4 regions of the Pseudomonas sp. EU05-FHT14B02 genome follow, and region 1 is predicted to be linked to each of the others. Evidence: predicted binding sites of a transcription regulator. Region 1 holds the regulator's gene; each other region holds the start of a gene.

What was found. The regulator FliA, encoded in region 1, starts transcription of late flagellar genes. The targets are predictions, from matches to a motif close to CTAAAGTTTNNNNNNNNNNNGCCGNTAA.
Region 2: a site for FliA is predicted at 2,454-2,481, ahead of flgM (flagellar biosynthesis anti-sigma factor FlgM). Genes of this name have one in related genera too.
Region 3: a site for FliA is predicted at 2,990-3,017, ahead of AC3WTM_RS09145 (methyl-accepting chemotaxis protein). Genes of this name have one in related genera too.
Region 4: a site for FliA is predicted at 3,560-3,587, ahead of AC3WTM_RS04735 (methyl-accepting chemotaxis protein). Genes of this name have one in related genera too.

What each region holds. Positions count from the first base shown of each region.
Region 1 covers NZ_JBYTDD010000010.1:102,241-108,032, forward strand. Annotated here, with positions in the region: gene flhF (flagellar biosynthesis GTPase FlhF) at 1-895, shown strand, start outside; gene fleN (flagellar synthesis regulator FleN) at 1,012-1,842, shown strand; gene fliA (RNA polymerase sigma factor FliA) at 1,839-2,579, shown strand; gene AC3WTM_RS11830 (chemotaxis response regulator CheY) at 2,747-3,118, shown strand; gene AC3WTM_RS11835 (protein phosphatase CheZ) at 3,140-3,928, shown strand; gene AC3WTM_RS11840 (chemotaxis protein CheA) at 3,975-5,792, shown strand, end outside.
Region 2 covers NZ_JBYTDD010000003.1:273,772-279,563, forward strand. Annotated here, with positions in the region: gene AC3WTM_RS05015 (MFS transporter) at 1-669, shown strand, start outside; gene AC3WTM_RS05020 (flagellar brake protein) at 736-1,482, opposite strand; gene AC3WTM_RS05025 (flagella synthesis protein FlgN) at 1,575-2,042, opposite strand; gene flgM (flagellar biosynthesis anti-sigma factor FlgM) at 2,091-2,417, opposite strand; gene flgA (flagellar basal body P-ring formation chaperone FlgA) at 2,585-3,343, opposite strand; gene AC3WTM_RS05040 (chemotaxis protein CheV) at 3,426-4,358, shown strand; gene cheR (protein-glutamate O-methyltransferase CheR) at 4,404-5,231, shown strand; gene flgB (flagellar basal body rod protein FlgB) at 5,596-5,792, shown strand, end outside.
Region 3 covers NZ_JBYTDD010000007.1:72,162-77,953, forward strand. Annotated here, with positions in the region: gene acnA (aconitate hydratase AcnA) at 1-1,961, shown strand, start outside; gene AC3WTM_RS09140 (CPBP family intramembrane glutamic endopeptidase) at 2,153-2,944, shown strand; gene AC3WTM_RS09145 (methyl-accepting chemotaxis protein) at 3,050-4,615, shown strand; gene AC3WTM_RS09150 (alpha/beta family hydrolase) at 4,722-5,396, opposite strand; gene ccoN (cytochrome-c oxidase, cbb3-type subunit I) at 5,491-5,792, shown strand, end outside.
Region 4 covers NZ_JBYTDD010000003.1:200,712-206,503, forward strand. Annotated here, with positions in the region: gene AC3WTM_RS04715 (multidrug/biocide efflux PACE transporter) at 1-344, shown strand, start outside; gene AC3WTM_RS04720 (TylF/MycF/NovP-related O-methyltransferase) at 469-1,191, opposite strand; gene AC3WTM_RS04725 (hypothetical protein) at 1,188-2,054, opposite strand; gene AC3WTM_RS04730 (transporter) at 2,406-3,428, opposite strand; gene AC3WTM_RS04735 (methyl-accepting chemotaxis protein) at 3,700-5,325, shown strand; gene AC3WTM_RS04740 (PepSY domain-containing protein) at 5,386-5,691, opposite strand.

The DNA.
Region 1 (5,792 bases):
ACTCATGGAAGTACAGCTCGGCTCCCTGGCCTGGAATCAGCTGCAAGGCAGCCGTCCGGACCAGGCCAACCTCTGGCGTCGCCTGCAACGCATCGGCCTGTCTGGCCCGCTGTCGCGCGACCTGCTGGCAATGATCACCGAAATCGAAGAGCCTCGTCAGGCCTGGCGTATGTTGCTGGCGCACCTGGCGCGCATGATCGTTACCCCGGAAGTCGAGCCGCTGGAAGAGGGCGGAGTGATCGCCATGGTCGGCCCTGCCGGCATGGGCAAGACCACTACCCTGGCCAAGCTGGCCGCCCGTTACGTGCTCAAGTACGGCGCGCAGAACATTGCGCTGGTGAGCATGGACAGCTTCCGCATCGGCGCCCAGGAACAGCTCAAGACCCTGGGGCGCATTCTCAATGTGTCGGTGACCCACGTCGATCCCGGCCAGTCCCTGGTGCAGGCCCTGGAACCATTGCTGCGCAAACGCGTGGTGCTGATCGATACCGCGGGCCTGCAGGCCAGCGATCCGGCGCTGCGCATGCAGCTCGAAAGCCTGGCCGGTCGCGGCATCAAATCAAAAAATTATCTGGTCCTGGCAACCACCAGCCAGAAACAGGTTCTAACGGCCGCTTATCACAGTTACAAGCGCTGCGGGCTCGCCGGCTGCATTCTGACTAAACTGGATGAAACGGCTAGTCTGGGTGAGGTGTTGAGCCTTGCCATCAGTCATGAACTGCCGGTGGCTTACCTGACCGATGGCCCGCGGATCCCGGATGATTTGCATCTGCCGCGCCGTCATCAATTGGTCAGCCGCGCCGTGAGCGTGCAAATGCAGGAAGAACCCAGCGAAGAAGCCATGGCTGACATGTTCGCTGACATCTACCACAGCCCGACCAAGCAGGTCGGCTGAGGTAATAATGAACAGTTTTTGTACCTACATCGATGGTCTGCCATGCATTGTTCCGTTTGTGAACGCGCAGCCAGTAATGTGGCCTCCGTCTATGCAAGACAAGGTAAAGAAATAACATGGGCAGCATGCATCCCGTACAGGTGATCGCGGTGACCGGCGGCAAAGGTGGCGTCGGGAAAACTAATGTGTCAGTGAACTTGTCCCTGGCTTTGGCCGAACTTGGCCGGCGCGTCATGCTGTTGGACGCCGACCTGGGACTGGCGAACGTCGACGTTCTGCTGGGCCTGACACCCAAACGTACTCTGGCCGACGTGATCGAGGGCCGCTGCGAACTGCGCGATGTATTGCTGCAGGGACCCGGCGGCATCCGTATCGTTCCGGCCGCATCCGGCACTCAGAGCATGGTGCATCTGAGTCCCGCGCAACACGCCGGCCTGATTCAGGCCTTCAGTGATATCGGCGATAACCTCGACGTACTGGTGATCGACACCGCTGCGGGCATTGGTGACTCGGTAGTCAGTTTCGTCCGGGCAGCCCAGGAAGTGCTGCTTGTGGTATGCGACGAACCGACCTCGATCACCGATGCCTACGCCTTGATCAAGTTGCTCAATCGCGACTATGGCATGAACCGCTTCCGCGTCCTGGCCAATATGGCCCAGAGCCCGCAGGAAGGACGCAACCTGTTCGCCAAGTTGACCAAGGTTACGGATCGCTTCCTCGACGTCGCCCTGCAATACGTCGGTGCGGTGCCTTACGACGAAAGCGTGCGCAAGGCGGTGCAGAAGCAGCGCGCCGTCTACGAGGCTTTCCCGCGTTCCAAGTGCTCGCTGGCGTTCAAGGCCATCGCGCAGAAGGTTGATACCTGGCCGCTGCCTGCCAATCCGCGCGGGCACCTGGAGTTTTTCGTCGAGCGCCTCGTGCAGCAGACCGCAGGACCTGTTCTATGACAGCCAGCGGCTACAACCTCTACAAGAAGTCGGCCCGTGATGCGCAGTACGAGCTGATCGAGCGTTACGCGCCGCTGGTTAAACGCATTGCCTACCACTTGCTGGCGCGTTTGCCGGCCAGTGTCCAGGTCGAAGACCTGATCCAGGCCGGGATGATTGGCCTGCTTGAAGTGTCGACCAAATATGACGCCGGCAAAGGCGCCAGTTTCGAGACGTACGCGGGCATACGAATCCGCGGCGCCATGCTCGATGAAGTGCGCAAGGGGGACTGGGCGCCACGTTCGGTGCACCGCAATACGCGCATGGTCAGCGATGCCATTCGCTCGATTGAAGCTAAAACCGGCCGTGACGCTAAAGATCACGAAGTTGCGGCCGAACTCCAATTGAGTCTCGACGATTACTACGGAATTTTGAACGACACCCTGGGCAGCCGGCTGTTCAGTTTCGACGACCTGTTGCAGGACGGCGAACACGAAGGGCTGCACGAGGATGGCGCGAGTGCTCATGTCGAGCCGTCACGCGACCTGGAGGATGAACGCTTCCAGGCTGCGCTGGCGGATGCGATTGCCAATTTGCCGGAGCGTGAGCGACTGGTGTTGGCGCTGTACTACGACGAAGAGTTGAATCTCAAGGAAATCGGTGAGGTCCTGGGGGTCAGCGAATCGCGGGTCAGCCAGTTACACAGCCAGTGCGCGGCCCGTTTGCGGGGGCGTTTGGGGGAGTGGCGAGCGCGCTGAAGGCAGTGTGGGGGCACTGCGAACGAGGTTGGTGTGGTGTTGAACTGCGCCGGTCGCGATCTGTTGTGCTCCAGACAGTCATTGAGTGCTTTGCCGGATTGATTGAAATGGCGTGTCCAGGTGCTGGGCGCGTTTAAGACTGCTTGGAGGTCGAATTGGACAAGAACATGAAAATCCTCATCGTTGATGACTTCTCAACGATGCGGCGGATCATCAAGAACCTGCTGCGTGACCTTGGGTTCACCAACACCGTCGAGGCCGACGATGGCACTACCGCCATTCCGGTGCTCAACAGCGGAAGCATCGACTTTCTGGTAACGGACTGGAACATGCCTGGCATGACCGGTATCGACCTGCTGCGTCACGTGCGTGCCGATGAAAAGCTCAAGCACCTGCCGGTGCTGATGGTGACCGCTGAAGCCAAGCGCGAGCAGATCATCGAAGCGGCCCAGGCCGGCGTTAACGGCTATGTGGTCAAGCCCTTCACGGCCCAGGCGTTGAAAGAAAAAATCGAGAAGATTTTCGAACGCATCGGTTGATGAGTGCGCCACGGGGGAGCTATGGGCAATAACGAAACTTCATTGGGCGATTTTGAATCGACCCTGAAAAAACACGCCGTCGAATTGGTCGAGAGCCTTGAAAAAGGCAAGTTCGGCGACGCGGTGCAATTGATCCATGAGCTCAACCAGACCCGTGACCGCGGCCTGTATCAGGAAGTGGGCAAGCTCACCCGCGAACTGCATAGCGCGATCGTCAATTTCCAGATTGACCCGCACATGCCGCAGGCCGAAGAAGTGTCGCAGATCACCGACGCCACCGAGCGCCTGGGGTATGTGGTCAAGCTGACCGAGGCTGCGGCCAACCGCACCATGGATCTGGTGGAAAGTGCCACGCCGCTGGTCAATGGCCTGGCCGATGAAGCCAAAGTGTTGAGCGCGGACTGGGGGCGCTTCATGCGTCGCGAAGTCGGCGCCGAAGAGTTTCGTGAACTGGCCCGGCGGGTCGACGGGTTCCTGACACGCAGCGGCACGGACAATCGCGCGGTGTCGGGCAACCTCAACGACATCCTGCTCGCCCAGGATTACCAGGACCTCACAGGCCAGGTGATCAAGCGTGTGACCCAGTTGGTCACCGAAGTTGAAAGCAACCTGCTCAAGCTCGTGCTGATGGCCAGTCAGGTGGACCGCTTTGCGGGCATCGAGCATGACCGTGAAGCGATGCTTGCTGAAAAAGATCCACAAAAACATCTCTCTCAGGGTGAAGGTCCGCAGATTCATGCCGATAAAAGAGAAGACGTTGTGTCCGGTCAGGACGATGTGGACGATTTGCTATCCAGCCTAGGGTTTTAGAATTTTAGGCATTTTAGGTTTTTAGACCTTTAGGAGCACCCCCTTAATGAGCTTCGGCGCCGATGAAGAGATCCTTCAGGATTTCCTGGTTGAGGCCGGCGAGATTCTAGAGCAACTGTCCGAGCAACTGGTCGAGCTGGAAAGCCGTCCGGATGATGCGGATTTGCTCAATGCAATTTTTCGCGGTTTTCACACTGTAAAAGGGGGCGCCGGCTTCCTCCAGCTCAACGAGCTGGTGGAGTGCTGCCACATCGCCGAGAACGTGTTCGACATCCTGCGCAAGGGCGAGCGTCGCGTCGACTCGGAACTGATGGACGTGGTTCTCGAAGCGCTGGACGCGGTGAACAGCATGTTCAGCGAAGTCCGCGAACGCAGCCCGATCACGGCCGCGACACCGGAACTGCTCGCGGCACTGGCCCGTCTGGCCGAGCCGCAATCGGCTGACGAGGCGGCTGCCGCACCTGTCGTCGCCGTGGTCGAAGCGCCTGTGGCTGAAAGCGAGTCGGGCGATATCACCGACAATGAATTCGAACAACTGCTGGACTCGCTGAACGCCGTCAAGGCCCAGGCCGAGGCCCCGGCGGCTGTTCCAGCGCCTGCCGGCAATGCCGCTGGCAGCGACGAAATCACCGATGCCGAGTTCGAGTCGTTGCTCGATCAACTGCACGGTAAAGGCCAGTTCGCCGTTGACGCGGTGGTCCCGGCACCGGCTGCGCCAGAAGCCCCGAAAGTGACTGGCGACAGTTCCGATATTACTGACGACGAATTCGAAGCACTGCTCGACCAGCTGCACGGCAAGGGTAATTTTGCTGTCGAGGCGCTGGAGTCGGCCATTGCTTCTGTGCCTGCACCCGCGGCACCGAGCGCGGTGGCGGCCGGCAGCGATCTGATTTCCGATCACGAATTCGAAGCGCTGCTCGACGAATTGCACGGCAAAGGCAAGTTCACTGAAGTGGGCGCGACGGTTGGAACGGCAACCGGCGCCAACGCCTCGGTTGCGGCACCTGCCGCCAAGGCAGCCGCGCCGAAACCGGTGGCCAGGGCCCCCGAGTCAAAAGCCGAAGCGCCGGCCCCGGCAACTGCTGCACCGGCATTGTCCCGTGCTCCGGCCGCGCCACCGGCCGAAAAGCCGGCGAGCGAAGCCGAGACCACCGTACGTGTTGATACTGCGCGTCTGGACGAGATCATGAACATGGTCGGCGAGTTGGTGCTGGTGCGTAACCGCCTGGTCCGCCTGGGCCTCAACAGCGGCGACGAAGCCATGTCCAAGGCCGTGTCGAACCTCGACGTGGTCACCGCCGACTTGCAAACCGCGGTCATGAAGACCCGGATGCAACCGATCAAGAAAGTCTTCGGGCGCTTCCCGCGTCTGGTTCGCGATTTGGCCCGCCAGCTCAAGAAAGAGATCAACCTGGAGCTGGTCGGCGAAGAAACCGACCTCGACAAGAACCTCGTCGAGGCCCTGGCCGACCCGCTGGTCCACTTGGTGCGCAACGCGGTTGACCACGGCATCGAGTCGCCGGAAGAACGCGAAGCCTCGGGCAAGGCCCGGGGTGGCAAGGTGATCCTGGCGGCGGAGCAGGAAGGCGACCACATCCTGCTGTCGATCTCTGACGACGGCAAGGGCATGGACCCGAACGTGCTGCGTTCCATCGCGGTAAAACGCGGTGTGATGGACAAGGACGCCGCCGATCGCCTGAGCGACACCGAATGCTACAACCTGATCTTCGCCCCGGGTTTCTCGACCAAGACCGAGATTTCCGACGTATCGGGTCGTGGCGTGGGCATGGACGTGGTGAAAACCAAGATTTCCCAGCTCAACGGCTCGATCAACATCTACTCGGCCAAGGGCCAGGGTTCGAAG
Region 2 (5,792 bases), on a different contig from region 1:
CTGTTCATGGGTAGCTGCATTTTTGCCGGGCTGCTGGTGCAGTGGCCGTTGGGCTGGTTGTCCGACCGCTACGATCGGGCCGTGCTGATCCGCAGTTTCGCGTTCAGCCTAGCACTGGCTGCACTGCCGCTGGCGATCATGCCGCAGGTGCCGCTGGAGGTGTTGTTCATCGCCGGGTTCCTCTGTTCGCTGGTGCAGTTTTGCCTGTATCCGTTGGCGGTGGCGTTCTCCAATGACCACGTCGAAGGCGATCGCAGGGTGTCCCTGACGGCGATGTTGCTGGTCACCTATGGCGTGGGTGCGAGTATCGGGCCGCTGGTGGCAGGTGTGCTGATGAAGCTGTTCGGCAGCCAGATGCTCTATGCGTTCTTCAGTTTCTTTGCGTTGGTGCTGGTATGGCGGATTCGCCCGAAAGCAGTGACCAACCTGCATCAGGTCGACGACGCACCGCTGCATCACGTGGCCATGCCGGACAATATGACGAGTTCGCCACTGGTGGCCTGCCTCGACCCGCGTGTTGACGAGCAGGTAGTGCAGGATCAGATGCACAGTCCGGTGAGTACCGGGCCAGAGCCTGAATCAGAACCTGTCACCGAAACTGAAACCGATCAGCCGCCGCAAGACCCTGATACGGGGCGGGATCCTAACTTCAGCGAGGCCAGGCCTTAAAACCGAGGCGCAAAAAAAAAACGGGCAGTCACCGCAAGGGACTGCCCGTTTTTTGTTGATGCGCTATCAGATGTCGTCTTTGTCGAAGCGACGCGCTTCGCGTTGCAACTGGTAGACGAAGCGTTCGACCTGACGCTGCACCAGCCCGCTCATGTTGTGGAAGCGAACGCCGGCAAAGGTGGTGGAAATCCTTTCTTCGAAGTGCAGATAACGCAACTCGACCGGCGCGGTCATCTTGCCGAAGGGCAGGTCGGCGTTGAAGCGGTCGTAAACTTGACCCAGTTGCAGGCTGCCGGTGATGTCGCCGTCGAAGCGCAGTTTGCACCCGGTGGCGGAAATATCCAGCAGCTTGCCGCTGATTGGCGCCTTGAGTTTTTCGCCATCGAGGTTGACGTTGACCAGTTGTGCCAGCTTCAGCGCGGCGCGGAAGGCATTGCGGCGCTGGTGGTACACCACTTCATCGGGCATGGGGCCGCGATAGCAACGGCTGCCACCGGACTCGTCGATGTTCAACTGGCCGTTGCTTTCCCAGGCAATGCGTACGCCTTCGTGGAAGCCTTCGACTCTGAACGACTCGCCCGCCAGCAGGTAACGCTCGCCGTCACGGGGAATCATTTCGTCCAGGGCAATCATGTTGCTGTCACGGTCCAGATCCACCAGGTAGCTCTGGAAGCGCTGGCTGCGCTCGTGGAACGTGATGATCAGCGGGTCATGGCTTTCGAGCAACTGGCGCAGGTTGCTGGAGATTTCCAAGGGCGTGGAGAGCACCTTGGGTGGCTGCGGAGCATCATCCACGGATAAGGCATTGGACACGTTTAATCAATCTCCAGACAAAATTTGACTACGACTGGCTAGCAGTTTGCCAGTATGTTGCGCGTCTTGATAGAGCGGGGGCATTGACCGGCTCATGCCTGACTGAGCGGGCGCGGCTTGGCAAGCTTGGAGAATGTTCCGCTGGCATCGTAAAGCGCCGGGGTTTCACCGCCGTTGAGGATTTTCAGCTGGGTGGCTGTAGCGGCCTGTTGAGTGAGGATCGACTGGCCGTTGTTGGCGTTGATGGCCTTGCACTGAGCCAGGAGATCGGTCAGCACGTCACTTTGCGCCAGCAGCTGCTCGCCAATGCTCGACTGGCTGGCCAATTGCTCCAGACCGCCACGGTTGGTCGGCAGGTTGAGGCTGGCAAGGATTTCACTGCGCTTGCGGCCATGTTGTTCGAGCAAAACGACCAATGCCTGTTTCTGCGCCAGGATGTTCTCGAGCAATGGCATGTCGCGGCCATGCAATGCGAGGGATTCGGTCTGCAGTAACTCCAGCAGGTGTTGCGCTGGGGCAAAGTCGTCGGTGATCAGTTGCAGTAAATGAGTGTCGTGCATGGCTGGCCTTGGGTTTTAAGCGTCCAAAAGCCTGGCGCCGGCGGTGGCCTAGCGCTGGGCTTCGAAGTTGAGCAGTTTGCTGGCTACACGGTTGCTGTCGACTTTATAGCTGCCATCGGCAATCGCTGCTTTCAATTCGGCCACGCGGGCTTTGTCGACGGCAGGCTGATCGCGCAGCTGTTCAGTGACCTTCTGCAACTGTTGAGCCTCATCGCTGAGATGAACCGATTCCCCGCTTTTTACGGTACCGGCCTGTTCGGCCGCGGACTCCAGCGGCGCGGATTTGCCGGCCTCGGCACTTTCCTTGCTGGCGCTGGTACGTGTACTGCCCGTCAGGGACGAGGAGCTGTTCAAACGGCTGAAATCGATGACCATGATAAAAAACCTCTGGGAATTTGGACGCTTGCCATGGTTTCGGCCATTCCCTGGAAAACTTTAGGCTCATTTATCAATGAACCTTGCGCGCGTCAGCGCATGCCCTGCATGGAGCACAGTCTAGGGAACAGCTGCGGCAAGCGCCACATCCTGATGAACAGAGCGAATTACATGGACACTTCCACCTGCCCCGGCGCCATGACCTGCGCCTTGATGACTCGTTGGGAGTTGAGGTTTTTCACCCGGATCTGCTCGCTCAGGCTGCCGTTTGACAGGGCTTCGCCCGGCATGCGCACGCTGAGGGTACCGCTGCGGGCGGTTATCACCACCTGATCACCCTTGCGGATGACTTCGGCCTGTTCGATATACACCAGGGTAATCACCTGGTCGGCGACCATTGGTCGGGTCAGCCGCTGCCCGATCGCCTGATCGAGGGCGGTCAGGTAGCCCTGGCTGATGAGGCTGATATCGCGCTCGCGCAGGACCACATCCCCAGGCTCGACGATGGCGGCACGGCGCAGTGGCCGGGCGCTGGTCACGACATCGCGAAACAGGCGGACTTGAGCGGGTACGAACACCGTCCAGGGGGAAGCGCCCTCGCAGCGAACCTTGACCGTAACCCGTCCCAGCGGCTTGGGACTCTCGAGTGTTGCTGTCAATTCCCTGTCGCACATGGGCATGTGCATGCGCGGATCGAGCTGGTTGACCTGGATCTCGTAGCGACCCTCCGTTTGACTGGTCGCCAGATAGTCTTCTACGGTGAATTCAAGAAAGCCCTGAGTGACGCCGATAAGCATGTCAGGCAAGGTAACCGCGTCAGCAAGGGCAGGGCTGCCAGCGTTGAACAGGCAAACAGCCGCCAGCACGCCGAGCAATTTGCGGTAGGGTGTGGTCGGGCGTCGAAAAAATGTCGGTTTTGTGTTCATAACGATTAAAAAAGCAAGCGCCGTGCCGTTTAGTGATGAAGGCGCGTCGCAACAACACTTGGCGTTGGCGTAGGAGTCTGGCATGGCTGGTGTAATGGATTCGGTAAACCAGCGCACGCAACTGGTGGGGCAGAATCGCCTTGAGTTGTTGTTGTTCCGTCTCGACGGCCAGCAACTGTACGGGATCAACGTGTTCAAGGTTCGGGAGGTGCTGCAATGCCCCAAACTGACGCTGATGCCCAAATCCAGTCCTGTCGTGTGCGGCGTGGCGAACATCCGGGGGGCGACCATTCCGATCCTTGATCTGGCGATGGCGACTGGTTCCGGCGCGTTGAAAGACAAGAACAACCCTTTCGTGATCATCACGGAGTACAACACCAAGACCCAGGGTTTCCTGGTCCGCTCGGTGGAACGCATCGTCAACATGAACTGGGAAGAGATCCATCCGCCGCCCAAGGGCACCGGGCGCGATCACTACCTGACGGCGGTGACGCGGGTCGACAATCAGTTGGTCGAAATCATCGACGTCGAGAAGGTGCTGGCGGAAGTGGCGCCGACGCCGGAAGCGATTTCCGTGGGTGTGGTGGATGTCGAAACCCAGCATAAGGCGCTTTCGTTGCGCGTGCTGACGGTCGACGACTCGTCGGTGGCGCGCAAGCAGGTCACGCGCTGCCTGCAAACGGTCGGCGTCGAAGTGGTGGCGTTGAACGACGGTCGGCAAGCGTTGGACTACCTGCGCAAACTGGTCGACGAGGGCAAGAAGCCGGAAGAAGAGTTCCTGATGATGATCTCCGACATCGAGATGCCGGAGATGGACGGGTACACCCTGACGGCGGAAATCCGCAACGACCCGCGCATGCAAAAGCTTCATATCATCCTGCATACTTCATTGTCGGGGGTATTCAATCAGGCGATGGTCAAGAAGGTCGGTGCCGATGACTTCCTGGCCAAGTTCCGTCCTGATGACCTGGCATCCCGGGTAGTCGACCGGATCAAAGCAGCAGATATCAGCTAGGGGTTCGCACCCCTGGCAGTCAACACGATTTAAGAGGCGGCATCATTGTCTACGGGTAATTTGGATTTCGAACAGTTCCGGGTGTTCCTGGAAAAAGCCTGTGGCATTTTGCTCGGTGAAAACAAGCAGTACCTGGTCTCCAGCCGTCTCAACAAACTGATGGAACAGCAAGGCATCAAGTCTTTGGGGGAACTGGTTCAGCGCATGCAGACCCAGCCGCGCAGCGGTTTGCGCGAGCAGGTGGTGGATGCCATGACCACTAACGAAACTTTGTGGTTTCGTGACACCTACCCGTTTGAAGTCTTGAAGAACAAGGTACTGCCCGAAGCAATTAAGGCCAGTCCCGGTCAGCGCCTGCGCATCTGGTCGGCAGCATGCTCGTCGGGCCAGGAACCGTATTCACTGTCGATGTCCATCGACGAGTTCGAGCGGGTCAACTTGGGCCAGTTGAGGATGGGTGTACAGATTGTTGCCACCGACCTGTCCGGTACCATGCTGAACAACTGCAAGACCGGCGAGTACGACAGCCTGGCCATCGGCCGCGGCCTGTCGCCTGAGCGCCTGCAGCGTTATTTTGACCCGAAAGGGCCGGGGCGCTGGGCGATCAAGGCGCCGATCAAGAGCCGGGTGGAATTCCGTTCCTTCAACCTGCTGGACAGCTACGCGAGCCTGGGCAAGTTCGACATCGTGTTTTGCCGCAATGTGTTGATCTACTTCTCCGCTGAAGTGAAGAAGGACATCCTGTTGCGTATCCACAGTACATTGAAGCCGGGGGGGTACCTGTTCCTCGGTGCTTCCGAAGCGCTGAACGGTTTGCCGGATCATTACCAGATGGTCCAGTGCAGCCCGGGGATCATTTACCAGGCGAAGTGAATTTGCCGGCGTCATTGAAAACGGGAGTCCTCATGGGCTCCCTTTTTTATGCCTGCCGATTTCTTGCAAACGCTGCTGGCCCCTGTGGGAGCGAGCTTGCTCGCGATGGCGGTGGTTCAGTCGACTTCGACGTTGAATGTCAGTCTGCAATCGCGAGCAAGCTCGCTCCCACAGGAGATAGATGTGTCCCTGTAAGCGGGGGCAGCGGCAGAAAAGCGGCATGTGGCGGAAAACCGTTGCCGCTTTTCTGGCATTGCCGTGTTGCCATGGCCTGCAAGGCCCCGGTTTTCGGGGTTTTTTGAATTGGCATGGGGCTTGCTAAGTTGATTCTACGAAAAATCAGGTCACCCGAAGGTTTCCCGACATGAGCATCAGCTTCGATAAAACGCTCGGTATCCACGAACAGGCCCTGGGCTTCAGAGCCCAGCGTGCCGAAGTCCTGGCCAACAACATCGCCAATGCCGATACCCCGAACTACAAGGCTCGGGACCTGGACTTCTCGAAAGTGCTCGCCGAGCAGAACGAGAAAACCAAAAGCGGCACTTTCGCCTTGAACATGAC
Region 3 (5,792 bases), on a different contig from region 1:
GCATCACCGCCACCGACCTGGTGCTGACCGTGACCCAGATGCTGCGCAAGAAAGGCGTGGTAGGCAAATTCGTCGAATTCTACGGCGACGGCCTTGCCGACCTGCCCTTGGCCGACCGCGCGACCATCGCCAACATGGCCCCGGAATACGGCGCCACCTGCGGTTTCTTCCCGGTGGACGACATCACGCTGGAATACCTGCGCCTGTCCGGCCGGACCCTGGAAACGGTGCAACTGGTCGAGGCCTACAGCAAGGCCCAGGGCCTGTGGCGCCTGCCCGGCCAGGAACCGGTGTTCACCGACAGCCTGGCGCTGGACATGGGCAGCGTCGAAGCCAGCCTTGCCGGTCCCAAACGTCCACAGGACCGGGTGTCGCTGCCCAACGTCGCGCAAGCGTTCAGCGATTTCACCGACCTGCAATTCAAGCCCACCAGCAAGGAAGAAGGCCGTCTGGAAAGTGAAGGCGGTGGCGGTGTTGCTGTCGGCAATGCCGATATGGCCGGCGAAGCGGATTACGATTACGAAGGCCAGACCTATCGCCTGAAAAACGGCGCCGTGGTCATCGCCGCGATCACCTCCTGCACCAACACCTCCAACCCCAGCGTGATGATGGCCGCCGGGCTGGTGGCGAAAAAGGCCGTGGAAAAAGGCCTGAAACGCAAACCCTGGGTGAAGAGCTCGCTGGCCCCCGGCTCGAAAGTGGTCACCGACTACTACAAGGCGGCCGGCCTGACCCAGTACCTCGATGAATTGGGCTTTGCCCTGGTCGGCTATGGCTGCACCACTTGCATCGGCAACTCGGGGCCGCTGTCGGAGCCCATCGAGAAAGCCATCCAGCAAGCCGACCTCACCGTGGCCTCCGTGCTCTCGGGCAATCGCAACTTCGAAGGCAGGGTGCATCCACTGGTAAAAACCAACTGGCTGGCCTCCCCGCCGCTGGTGGTCGCCTACGCACTGGCCGGCACGGTGCGCACCGACCTCAGCCGCGAGCCGTTGGGCGAGGACAAGGACGGCAAACCGGTTTACCTGCGGGACATCTGGCCAAGCAGCAAGGAAATTGCCGACGCCGTGAGTCAGGTCAACACCGCCATGTTCCACAAGGAATACGCCGAAGTGTTTGCCGGTGACGAACAATGGCAGGCGATTGAAGTACCGCAGGCGGCAACTTATGTCTGGCAGGACGACTCGACTTATATCCAGCACCCACCGTTCTTTGACGACATCGGCGGCCCGCCGCCCGTGGTCAAGGATGTCAACGGCGCCAGGATCCTCGCACTGCTGGGCGACTCGGTGACCACCGACCACATCTCCCCGGCAGGCAACATCAAGGTCGACAGCCCGGCAGGGCAATACCTGCGCGACAAAGGCGTCGAACCGCGGGACTTCAACTCCTACGGCTCGCGGCGTGGCAACCATGAAGTAATGATGCGCGGCACCTTCGCCAACATTCGCATACGTAACGAAATGCTCGGCGGCGAAGAAGGCGGCAACACCCGCTACATTCCCACCGGCGAGAAAATGTCGATCTACGACGCCGCCATGCGCTATCAGGTTTCAGGCACACCGCTGGTGGTGGTCGCCGGCCAGGAATACGGCACCGGTTCGAGCCGCGACTGGGCCGCCAAGGGCACCAACCTGCTGGGGGTGAAAGCGGTCATCGCCGAAAGCTTCGAACGGATTCACCGCTCCAACCTGGTGGGCATGGGCGTGCTGCCGCTGCAGTTCAAGTTGGATCAGAACCGCAAGAGCCTGAACCTGAGCGGCAGCGAAACCCTGGACATCCTCGGCTTGACCGGTGTCGAGCTGACGCCAAGGATGAACCTGACGCTGGTCATCACCCGCGAAGACGGCAGCAGCGAGAAGATCGAGGTGTTGTGTCGCATCGATACGCTCAATGAGGTCGAGTACTTCAAGTCCGGAGGGATTTTGCATTACGTGTTACGGCAGTTGATCGCGTCCTGATCTATCGCCGGCCAAAACACCGCCTTCGGGCGGTGTTTTTGTTTGAGTCACGAAAATCCATGTGGGCGCGAGCTTGCTCGCGATATGGACATAACATTCAACATTGTTGCCGACAGTCAGTAAGCTATCGCGGGCAAGCTCGCCCCCACAGGGTTTTGTGTACATCGCACATTCCTGCACAAGGACTTCAAATGATTGCCCTGCCATGGACGTTTCTGGCCCTGCTTTCCTTCGGCTTCGGCCTGGCGCTGACCTACGGCCATCTCGGCTGGCTCTCGGCCATTTCGGTGTTCCTGTTGCTGGTTGCGGGTGTCGCCGTCCGCCAGCGCGAGATCCCTTTTGCCCGCTACCTCGGCCACGGCCTGTTCATCGTCCTGGCCCTGGCATTGGCCACGCATTGGTTACCCGGTTTCTACAATGGTCGCGTTATCGATCCCCAGCGCTTTACCGACAATGCCGCGTCATTCGCCATGCATCTTAATCTGGACAAACCGCTGATCGGCTTCTGGCTGTTACTGGTTTGTCCGTGGATTGTCGGCCGCCGTTCGCTTCGATTGTCACTGTATGCCACCGTACTGGCCCTGACCTTGAGCGCCATACTGGCATTGGGTGGCGCGCTGTTGCTGGGCGTAATCGCCTGGGCGCCGAAATGGCCGGATCAAGCCTGGCTGTGGTTGCTGAACAATCTGCTGCTGGTGACGCTGGTCGAAGAGGCGCTGTTCCGTGGGTACATCCAGGGCGGCCTGACCCGGTATCTCAAAGACCGGCCCTACGGTAAAAACCTCGCCCTGCTGCTGGCGTCATTGGTCTTTGGCCTGGCCCATGCCGGCGCGGGATGGCGGTGGGTATTGCTGGCAACGCTGGCCGGGGTCGGCTATGGCCTGGCCTATCGGTTCGGGGGGTTGGGCGCCGCCATCGCCAGCCACTTTGGCCTGAACCTGCTGCACTTCGGTCTGTTCACTTATCCGATGCTCGCCGGCTGACGCAAGGGTCATTTTGCGACGCATTGCCGATTATCAAAAAATAAACTCAACAATCCGCCAGCCTTGCCGATACAGCACATGAAAGCCTTGCGGATTAAAAAAGCCATGCGTAACAACCAGCCAATTACACAACGCGAGCGGACCTTCCCGGCTCAGCAACGGTTGATTTCCACCACCGATGCCAAGGGCATGATCACCTACTGTAACGATGCTTTCGTCGAGATCAGCGGGTTTTCCCGAGAGGAATTGATCCGTGCACCGCACAACCTGGTCCGTCACCCCGACGTCCCGGCGGCGGTGTTCGCACACATGTGGGACACGCTGAAACAAGGCTTGCCATGGATGGGCATTGTCAAGAATCGCTGCAAGACCGGTGATCATTACTGGGTGAACGCCTATGTAACACCGATCTTCGAAGGCAATCAGGTGATCGGTTATGAGTCGGTGCGAGTCAAGCCCACCGCCGAACAGATCCGCCGGGCCGAAGCGCTCTACCAGCGCATCAATCAGGGCAAGTCAGCCATTCCCTCCTCGGATAAATGGTTGCCGATTCTGCAGGACTGGCTGCCGTTTATCCTGGTCAGCCAATTGAGCTTCATGATCGGTGCATCGCTGAACTCCCACTGGGGGTTTGCCCTGGCTGCCGGTCTTTCGGTGCCACTGGGCCTGCTGGGCCTCCAGTGGCAACAGCGTGGCCTCAAGCGTTTGCTGCGCCTGGCCGAGCAGACCACCTCCGATCCGTTGATCGCACAAATGTACACCGATAGTCGCGGCGCCCAGGCGCGCCTGGAAATGTCCATTCTCAGTCAGGAAGCACGCCTGAAAACCTGCCTGACGCGTCTGCAGGACACGGCCGAACACCTGACCGATCAGGCTCGACAGTCCGACGCCCTGGCGCATAACAGCTCCAGCGGCCTGGAACGTCAACGGGTCGAGACCGAGCAAGTGGCCACCGCGGTCAACCAGATGGCCGCGACCACCCAGGAAGTCGCCAGCCACGTGCAGCGCACTGCCGACGCCACCCAGGAGGCCAACCGCCTGACCGGTCGTGGTCGTGACATCGCCGGGGAAACCCGCGAAGCCATCCAGCGCCTGTCGGTAGTCGTCGGTGAAACCGGCGTGACCGTGACCCAACTGGCCAAGGACAGCAACGAAATCGGTGGTGTGGTCGACGTGATCAAAGGCATCGCCGACCAGACCAACCTGCTGGCCCTGAACGCCGCCATCGAAGCGGCCCGTGCCGGCGAAATGGGTCGTGGTTTTGCGGTGGTGGCCGACGAGGTCCGTCAGTTGGCTCAACGCACCAGCGAGTCCACCGGGCAGATTCACGCGCTGATCGCCAAGCTCCAGCACACCGCCGGCACTGCCGTGCAAACCATGGAAGCCGGGCATCGTCAGGCGGAAGAAGGCGTGGCGCGGGTACTGGAAGCGGACCAGGCGCTAGTGGGGATCAGCGAAGCGGTGGCCAACATCACCGACATGACCACCCAGATCGCGGCGGCGACCGAAGAGCAAAGCGCCGTGGCCGAAGAAATCAGCCGCAACATCAGCAACATCTCGGATCTGGCGGATCAGACCTCGGAACAGGCACAGAACTCGGCATTGCTGAGTGAAGAGCTGACCAAGACTGCCAATACACAGTATTCGTTGGTGGAGCGGTTTAACCGCTGATTACTGATGGAATGATAAAAACCCGGACAGTGAGAGCTTCCGGGTTTTTGCTACCAATCTGAAAAGCATATTGCCTGTGAGGCCGCCTTCGCTGGTAAGCCAGCTCCTACAGAAATGCAACCACCTTCTGCGCCGCAGCCGCCAAATGCTGCTCATGCGTAAGCCCCGAAGCCTTCAGCGGCTTCAAGTCATGATCCCCCGCCACCAGCCAGAACACCTCGATACTCGGCGATAGCGCGTAACCCTCGACCGCCTCCCGGTTGCCCAACGCATCACGCTCACCTTGCACGATCAAGGTCCGCGTCTTCAGCGCCGCCAAATGCTCAACCCGTGGCTTTTCCGGTTTACCCACCGCATAGAACGGATACCCCAGGCACACCAGCCCATCCGCGCCCAATTCGTCCGCCAGCAGACTGGCCATGCGCCCGCCCATGGACTTGCCGCCGATGGCCAGGGGCCCAGTGACATGGCGTCGCACCTGGGCATACACCTCTCGCCAGCATTCCAGCAGTTTCGGCGCCGGGTTCGGCGGGCGTCTACCGCCATCAAGGCGCCGTTGCGCCATGTAGGGAAACTCGAAGCGCAACACGTTGACGCCTTGAGCGGCGAGGCGTGCAGCCATGTCGCTCATCCAGTCGCTGTCCATCGGTGCGCCGGCGCCATGGGCAAGGATCAGCGTCGCCACTGCCTTGCCAGCGGCGGCATTCCACAACCATCCATGATCCCGCACGCACTGCGCCCATTGATCCCCGTCAATACCGGCCTTGTGCCCTTTGTCCATGCTTGCCTCGCTTTTAGTCTGCCTATAACTCCGGCCGAAGGGTGCACTGCCTTGCGCTGCGCGCTCACTTCGGCTGAACCGTGGATGGGGAACCATGAACACTTCTATCAGTACCGCCTACAACTACAAGGTGGTCCGCCAATTCGCCATTATGACGGTGGTGTGGGGCATCGTCGGCATGGGCCTCGGGGTTTTTCTCGCTGCCCAGTTGGTCTGGCCCGAACTCAACTTCAATCTGCCGTGGACCAGCTTCGGCCGTTTGCGCCCGCTGCACACCAACGCGGTGATCTTCGCATTCGGCGGCTGCGCGCTGTTCGCCAGTTCGTTCTACTCGGTGCAACGCACCTGCCAGACCCAATTGTTTGCGCCGAAAATCGCCGCGTTCTGTTTCTGGGG
Region 4 (5,792 bases), on a different contig from region 1:
GGATCATGAAGAAACCGATGCTGGAAATGGGCATGGTCACCATCCTCATCGCCGGCCTGGCCCTGGCCTGGAACGTGGTCTTCAATGGTATGTTCGATCGGCTGCTCAAGCGCCTCGCCATCGCACACAACGCCTGGGTTCGCATGGTGCATGCGTTGTTGTTCGAAGGCGGACTGGTCGCCCTCGGCGTGCCGCTGATCGCCTGGTGGCTGAATGTCAGCCTGTGGCAGGCGTTCGTGCTGGATATCGGTGTGTTGCTGTTCTTCCTGCCGTACACCTACGTCTACCACTGGGTATATGACGTAGTTCGGGAGCGGATGCTGGTGACTCGTGAGGTTTGCTGAGTCGTGTTTGAACCGGTTTTTATGGGAACGAGCTTGCTCGCGATGGCGGCGTGTCAGTCAACGTCATTGCTGAATGTCAGACCGCTTTCGCGAGCAGCCTCGCTCCCACAGGTTTTGCACCAGGTCAAACGTGGAAGTAACCCACGCACGAATCGAACGGCAGGCGCTTGAGTTCGATCTTGTTCAGGTCGAGCACTTCACGCAAGGCCTTGGTTTCGCCCGGGAAGTTGCGGTAGGCGACTTCGTCGAGCACCACGATCGCGCCTTTGGGCATGTACGGCAGGAAGGTTTCCAGCGCGACTTTGGTCGACTCATACAGGTCGGTGTCGAGGATCAGCATGGCCACGACCAGGTCCGGACGGGTCTTGACCCACTCCGGTACGGTCTTGACGATGTCGCCCTTGACCAGTTCGCAGCGCGGAATGCGGTTGACCGGGCGCAACAGGTCGTTGGCGTCGATCATGTCCTGTATCAGCGACTGGTCGGTGTCGGCGAACATGGTTTCGTTGACGTCGGCCGGGTCTTCTTTCTTGTCGATGCTCTGGAAGCCTTCGAAGGTGTCGAAACCCACGATCGAGCGGTTGATCGCATACGGTTCGAGAATCATCGACAAGTGCATGTAGAGCATCAACGAGTTGCCCTTGTACACGCCGCACTCAATGATGGCGCCCGGCACTTGCGCGACCTTCTTGAACAGCTCCATGCGCGACAACGCGGCAGTCACGCCAATGCGGTTGGCGAAGACGAACGGAGCGTCGGCCACGTATTCGGCATCGACCCGTTTCAGGACGTTGGTACGGGTTTCGTTGTACTGGGCCTCGGCGGGCGTGATGCGACGCTTGGTCATTGCGGGATTCCTCGGAAATTCGAAAAGTCGTGGACGTGGAAGTAGTCTTTGAAGCCGGCGCCGACATCCGGGCAGGCGCTGTCGACGTTAATCGCGCCGCGCTGGTGCTTGAGGTCGTCGAGGTGCATCAGGCGAAAGTCCACGCTGAAGCGGGTTTGTTGCGTGTAATTGGGAACGGTGCCGTGCAGGTGCGAACCCGAGAACACCAGCATCTCGGCGGTGTTGCCGGCGATGCGCAGTTCAGAAGCGCTGTTGATCGCTTCGGTGGGCACCGGGTGCTGGCGCGCCTCTTCCTTGACGTTGTCCTTGGCGCGCTGGCGTTGCACGCCGATCCAGTCGGACAGGCTCCACTGCGCCGAGGTGTTTTTCACCGGGGCGTCGAAGTAGGCCGGGTTGATCATCATGGTCTGGTCAGGCTGGATCGTGTAGACCGGCATCCAGGTATTGATCTGGCAGTCGACACCGCCGTACCAGGTATCGCGATGGGGTTTGTAGGCGTAGCTGACGCCAGCGTGCAGGTAGTCGTAGTTGGGTACGACACGGATGCGCGGGACGTCGAAAATGAACTCCTCGGGAGCGGCACCGATTTCGTCGGTGAAGCTGCGGATCAGCTCCTTGGCACGCAGGCTGTTGGTGAACTGGCCCTTGAGCCGAGTCACCAGCACCACGAACTCTTCCACCGGCATCAGCGTGTGCAGCGCCTGATGGTTGGTCTCGCCATCGAAGGCCGCCGTGATGCTTTCCTGGGCAAAGGCACAGAGTTCTTTGGCGGCGCGTAACTGCGTGTTCAGGAAAATATCGCCCGCGTAAATGGCTTCTTTAAAGTCAGCTTTCTGTTGCAGCTGATTGATGTACAGATTCACGGTTCCTCTCCTGAATACATCGAGTGTCTTATGAGTCGGCACCACGCTGGCAAACTGAAGGGCTGCCGGACGAGTTGTGCGTCAATAAAGCGCAGCCCTTGAGTTCGCGAGCAAATGCCGTGCCGCTGGACGAAAAAATCCCGACGGGAAAACCCGCCGGGATGATGTGCTTCGAACTTGTACCCTGTGGGAGCGGGCTTATCGGAACGCCGCACCGCCCCGTTCGGCTGCAGAGCAGTCCTCAATCCTGCTAGTCCGGTTTGAATGACCGAGTGCTGGGGCGGCTGCGCCACCCGACGGGGGCAAGCCGCCTCGCCACAGTTGATCAGTGTGTCAGGTGAGGACGGGGACTCAATAATCCTGCTGCTTGCGAAACGCCCAGCGCCCCGCAATCACGGTAAAGGTCGCGACCAGCGCCACCAGGATCCAGAAACCCTGGGGGTCATCCGCCAGCGGAATGCCGCCGACGTTCATGCCGAAGAAACCGGCGATGATGTTGATCGGCAGCGCCAGCACCGTCACTACCGTCAAGGTGAACAGCGTGCGGTTGGTCTGTTCGTTGATGTTGGCGGCGATCTCTTCCTGCAACAGCTTGATCCGCTCACCCAGCGCCGTGAGGTCGTTGATGATCAGCGCGAACTCCTCGGTGGATTTGCGCAGCTCCTTTACGTCTTCCTTTTGCAGCCATTGCGGCGGCCGGTTGAGCAGGCGCAGCAATGAGCCCGGTTCCAGCGCCAGCAGCCGTTGCAAACGCACCAGCACCCGGCGATTGGCGCCCAGTTCAGCGCGGTTGGTCGACAGCCGCGAGGACAGCAATTGGTCTTCGATCTGATCCACGCTCTGACTGGTCTTGCGCACGATCTGGGTCAGCACCTCACCCTGGTCTCGCAGCAAATGCACCAGCAGCTCCAACGGGGAGCGAAAGCACTCCCGGGCCTTCACCGACGAGCGCAATTTGTCCACCGAGTGCAGCGGTTGCAGGCGGGCGCTGATGATCAATTGGCTGCGGGCACACACCCACAGGGTCGAGACATCTGACGAGACCATGTTGCTGAGGTTGAACACCACATCGTTGACCACAGCCAACAACGCGGAGTCGACATGTTCGATGCGCGTCGAACGCGATCCTTCGTGCAGCGCTTCGAAAAATTCCTCGGGCAATTCCAGATGGCTTTTCATCCAGCGCTCGCACGCGGCGTGGGCGAGGTTCAGGTGCAGCCAGAGAAATTGCTCATCGCTTTGCGGCTGTTGCAGGTACTGCAGGGCCTCGGCGGAATTGATTTCCCGACCGGCCTCACCGGGGCGAAAGCTGAAACCGTAAAGCAGGCCGAACAGATCCGTGTCGCGATGGCTTTGATCGATGCTGTGGTTCATGAGGACTCGCAAGGGGAGGCGCCTGTCACATGTTTTACAGGTTCACTTGAGCGGCATCATCGCAAGCGGGAATGACGTTTTTGTGACAGGAAAACAACGCAAAAAATTGTTCTACCGGCGGTCTGGATTTTCTCAAGAACCGCTCTGTCTAGCCGATCACGCTTGGGTTAGGTTGCGCGCCGCCGGCCTGGGCCGGGACCGCAGACAGGGATGTCCGGACACTTTTCACGCCTTAACGGGCGTGCCCCATTCCTGTCATGAGTACCCTGCGATGCTTTTGCAAAAGTCCCTGAGAGCACAAATTCTCGCCCTGTTGAGCGGCAGCCTGCTGGCGATGCTGTTGATCGCCCTGGCGTGCTTTCACTTCCTGTCCAACGGTGTGCAGAACTACGCCAATCTGATCGAAGGCCCGCTGCACACCTCGCAATTGATCGATGAAGCCAACCTGCAATTCAAGGTGCAGGTGCAGGAATGGAAAAACGTCCTGCTGCGCGGCAAGCAACCGGCGGACCTGAGCAAATACTGGGGGCAATTCGAGGGGCGTCAGCGCGATGTGCAAAACATCCTTGGCGAACTGGCTGCGAAGAAGGGCATCGAGCCACAACTCAAGAGCCGCATCGAGCGCTTGCGAGATGAACATCGCCTGTTGGGCGCGGCCTATCAGAAGGGTCGGGACACGTTCGTGGCCGCCGGTGGTGACCCAGTGGCGGGCGACGCGGCGGTCAAGGGTGTGGACCGCGCAACCAGCGATCAGATGAGTGAACTGGTCAGCGAGTTGCGCAAGCAGGGCGCCGAGCAATCGACACTGATCAGCGCCAGTGCCGAGCGCACGGTGTTGCTGGGGCTGGTCGTGATGCTGGTTTCGGGGGTACTGATCGGCCTGCTGAGCCTGTGGCTGGTCAACCGCAACCTGGTCGAGCCGATCCGCAAACTGATCGAATACGTGGCGCAACTCAGCCAAGGGCGTATTGCCGAGCGCGTGGCCAGCACCCGTCAGGACGAGTTGGGCAAACTGGCGATCGCCGCCAACACCCTGCGCGATTTCCTCGCCGAAACCTTCAGCCGTTTGCAGCGCAGCGCGTCGGACCTGGACAGCGCCAGCGGTGAGTTGAACTCGATCGCCACCCTGATGGCCGGCGGCACCAACGAGCAGTTCAACCGCACCGATCAGGTGGCCACGGCGATGAACGAAATGTCCGCCACTGCACAAGAAGTGGCCCGCCATGCCGCCGAAGCGGCGCGGGCTGCAGACGATGCCGACCAGTCCGCCCAGCAGGGCGAAAAAGTCATGCAGGGCACCATCCACACCATCACCCAGATGCGCGGCGAAATCGCCAACACCGCCACGGTCATCCGCCAACTGGAAACCGACAGCGGACGCATCGGTAAGGTTCTGGAGGTGATTCGCGGGATCGCCGAACAGACCAACCTGCTGGCACTCAACGCAGCCATCGAAGCGGCCCGCGCCGGTGAGGCCGGACGCGGATTCGCTGTGGTGGCCGACGAAGTGCGAAGCCTGGCCCAGCGCACGGCGGCGTCGATCATCGAGATCAACCAGATCATCCAGACTGTGCAGACCGGTGCAATCGAAGCGGCCCAGGCGATTGAAAGCGGTCAGTCGCGCAGCGAACAGAGCGTGCAGCAAGTGACCGAGGCCGGCGCCATGCTCGAACGCATCACCTTGGCCGTGGAAGCCATCCGCGACATGAACCGCCAGATCGCCACTGCCGCCGAAGAGCAGACCTCGGTGGCCGAAGACATCTCGCGCAACCTCACCGAGATCACCAGCATCGCCAGCACCAACCTGGACAACGTGCAGCGCACTGAAGCGGCCAGTAGCAACCTGCACGGCTTGTCGGGACAGTTGAACGAGGTGACGGCGCGCCTGAGCGCTTGAATCCCGAAAACGCAAAAGCCGCACGATGTTCCCATCGTGCGGCTTTTGTTTGTTTGGGGATTACGTGTCCTGTTTGTTTTCCAGGACCTTGCCGTTGGAGGCATCGATGTCCACATCCCACTCGACGTTCTTGGCGTCACGCAGTTCAACTTCGTACTCGTAACCGTTGAAGTGGTTGTCCAGCTCGGTCTTGGTAATCGTTGCACCCGGATGTAGATCCAGCGCGATCTTGTTCAAGTCTTCCAGTGGCTTGATCTTGCCATCCTTGACCAGTTGCGGGATCTGATCGACTCGCACATCGGCCTGGGCCAGGCCGGCGGTGAGGGTCAGGGCTGCAGCGGTAAACAATGCAGTCAGGGTCTTCATGGGCTTCTTTCCTTGGGTGATCTGTTTAAGTGAGATCAGGTTAACCTGTGTAACTTAATCCACCCTTAAATCCCTCAACGTGTCCTGCATCAATCCCTGTG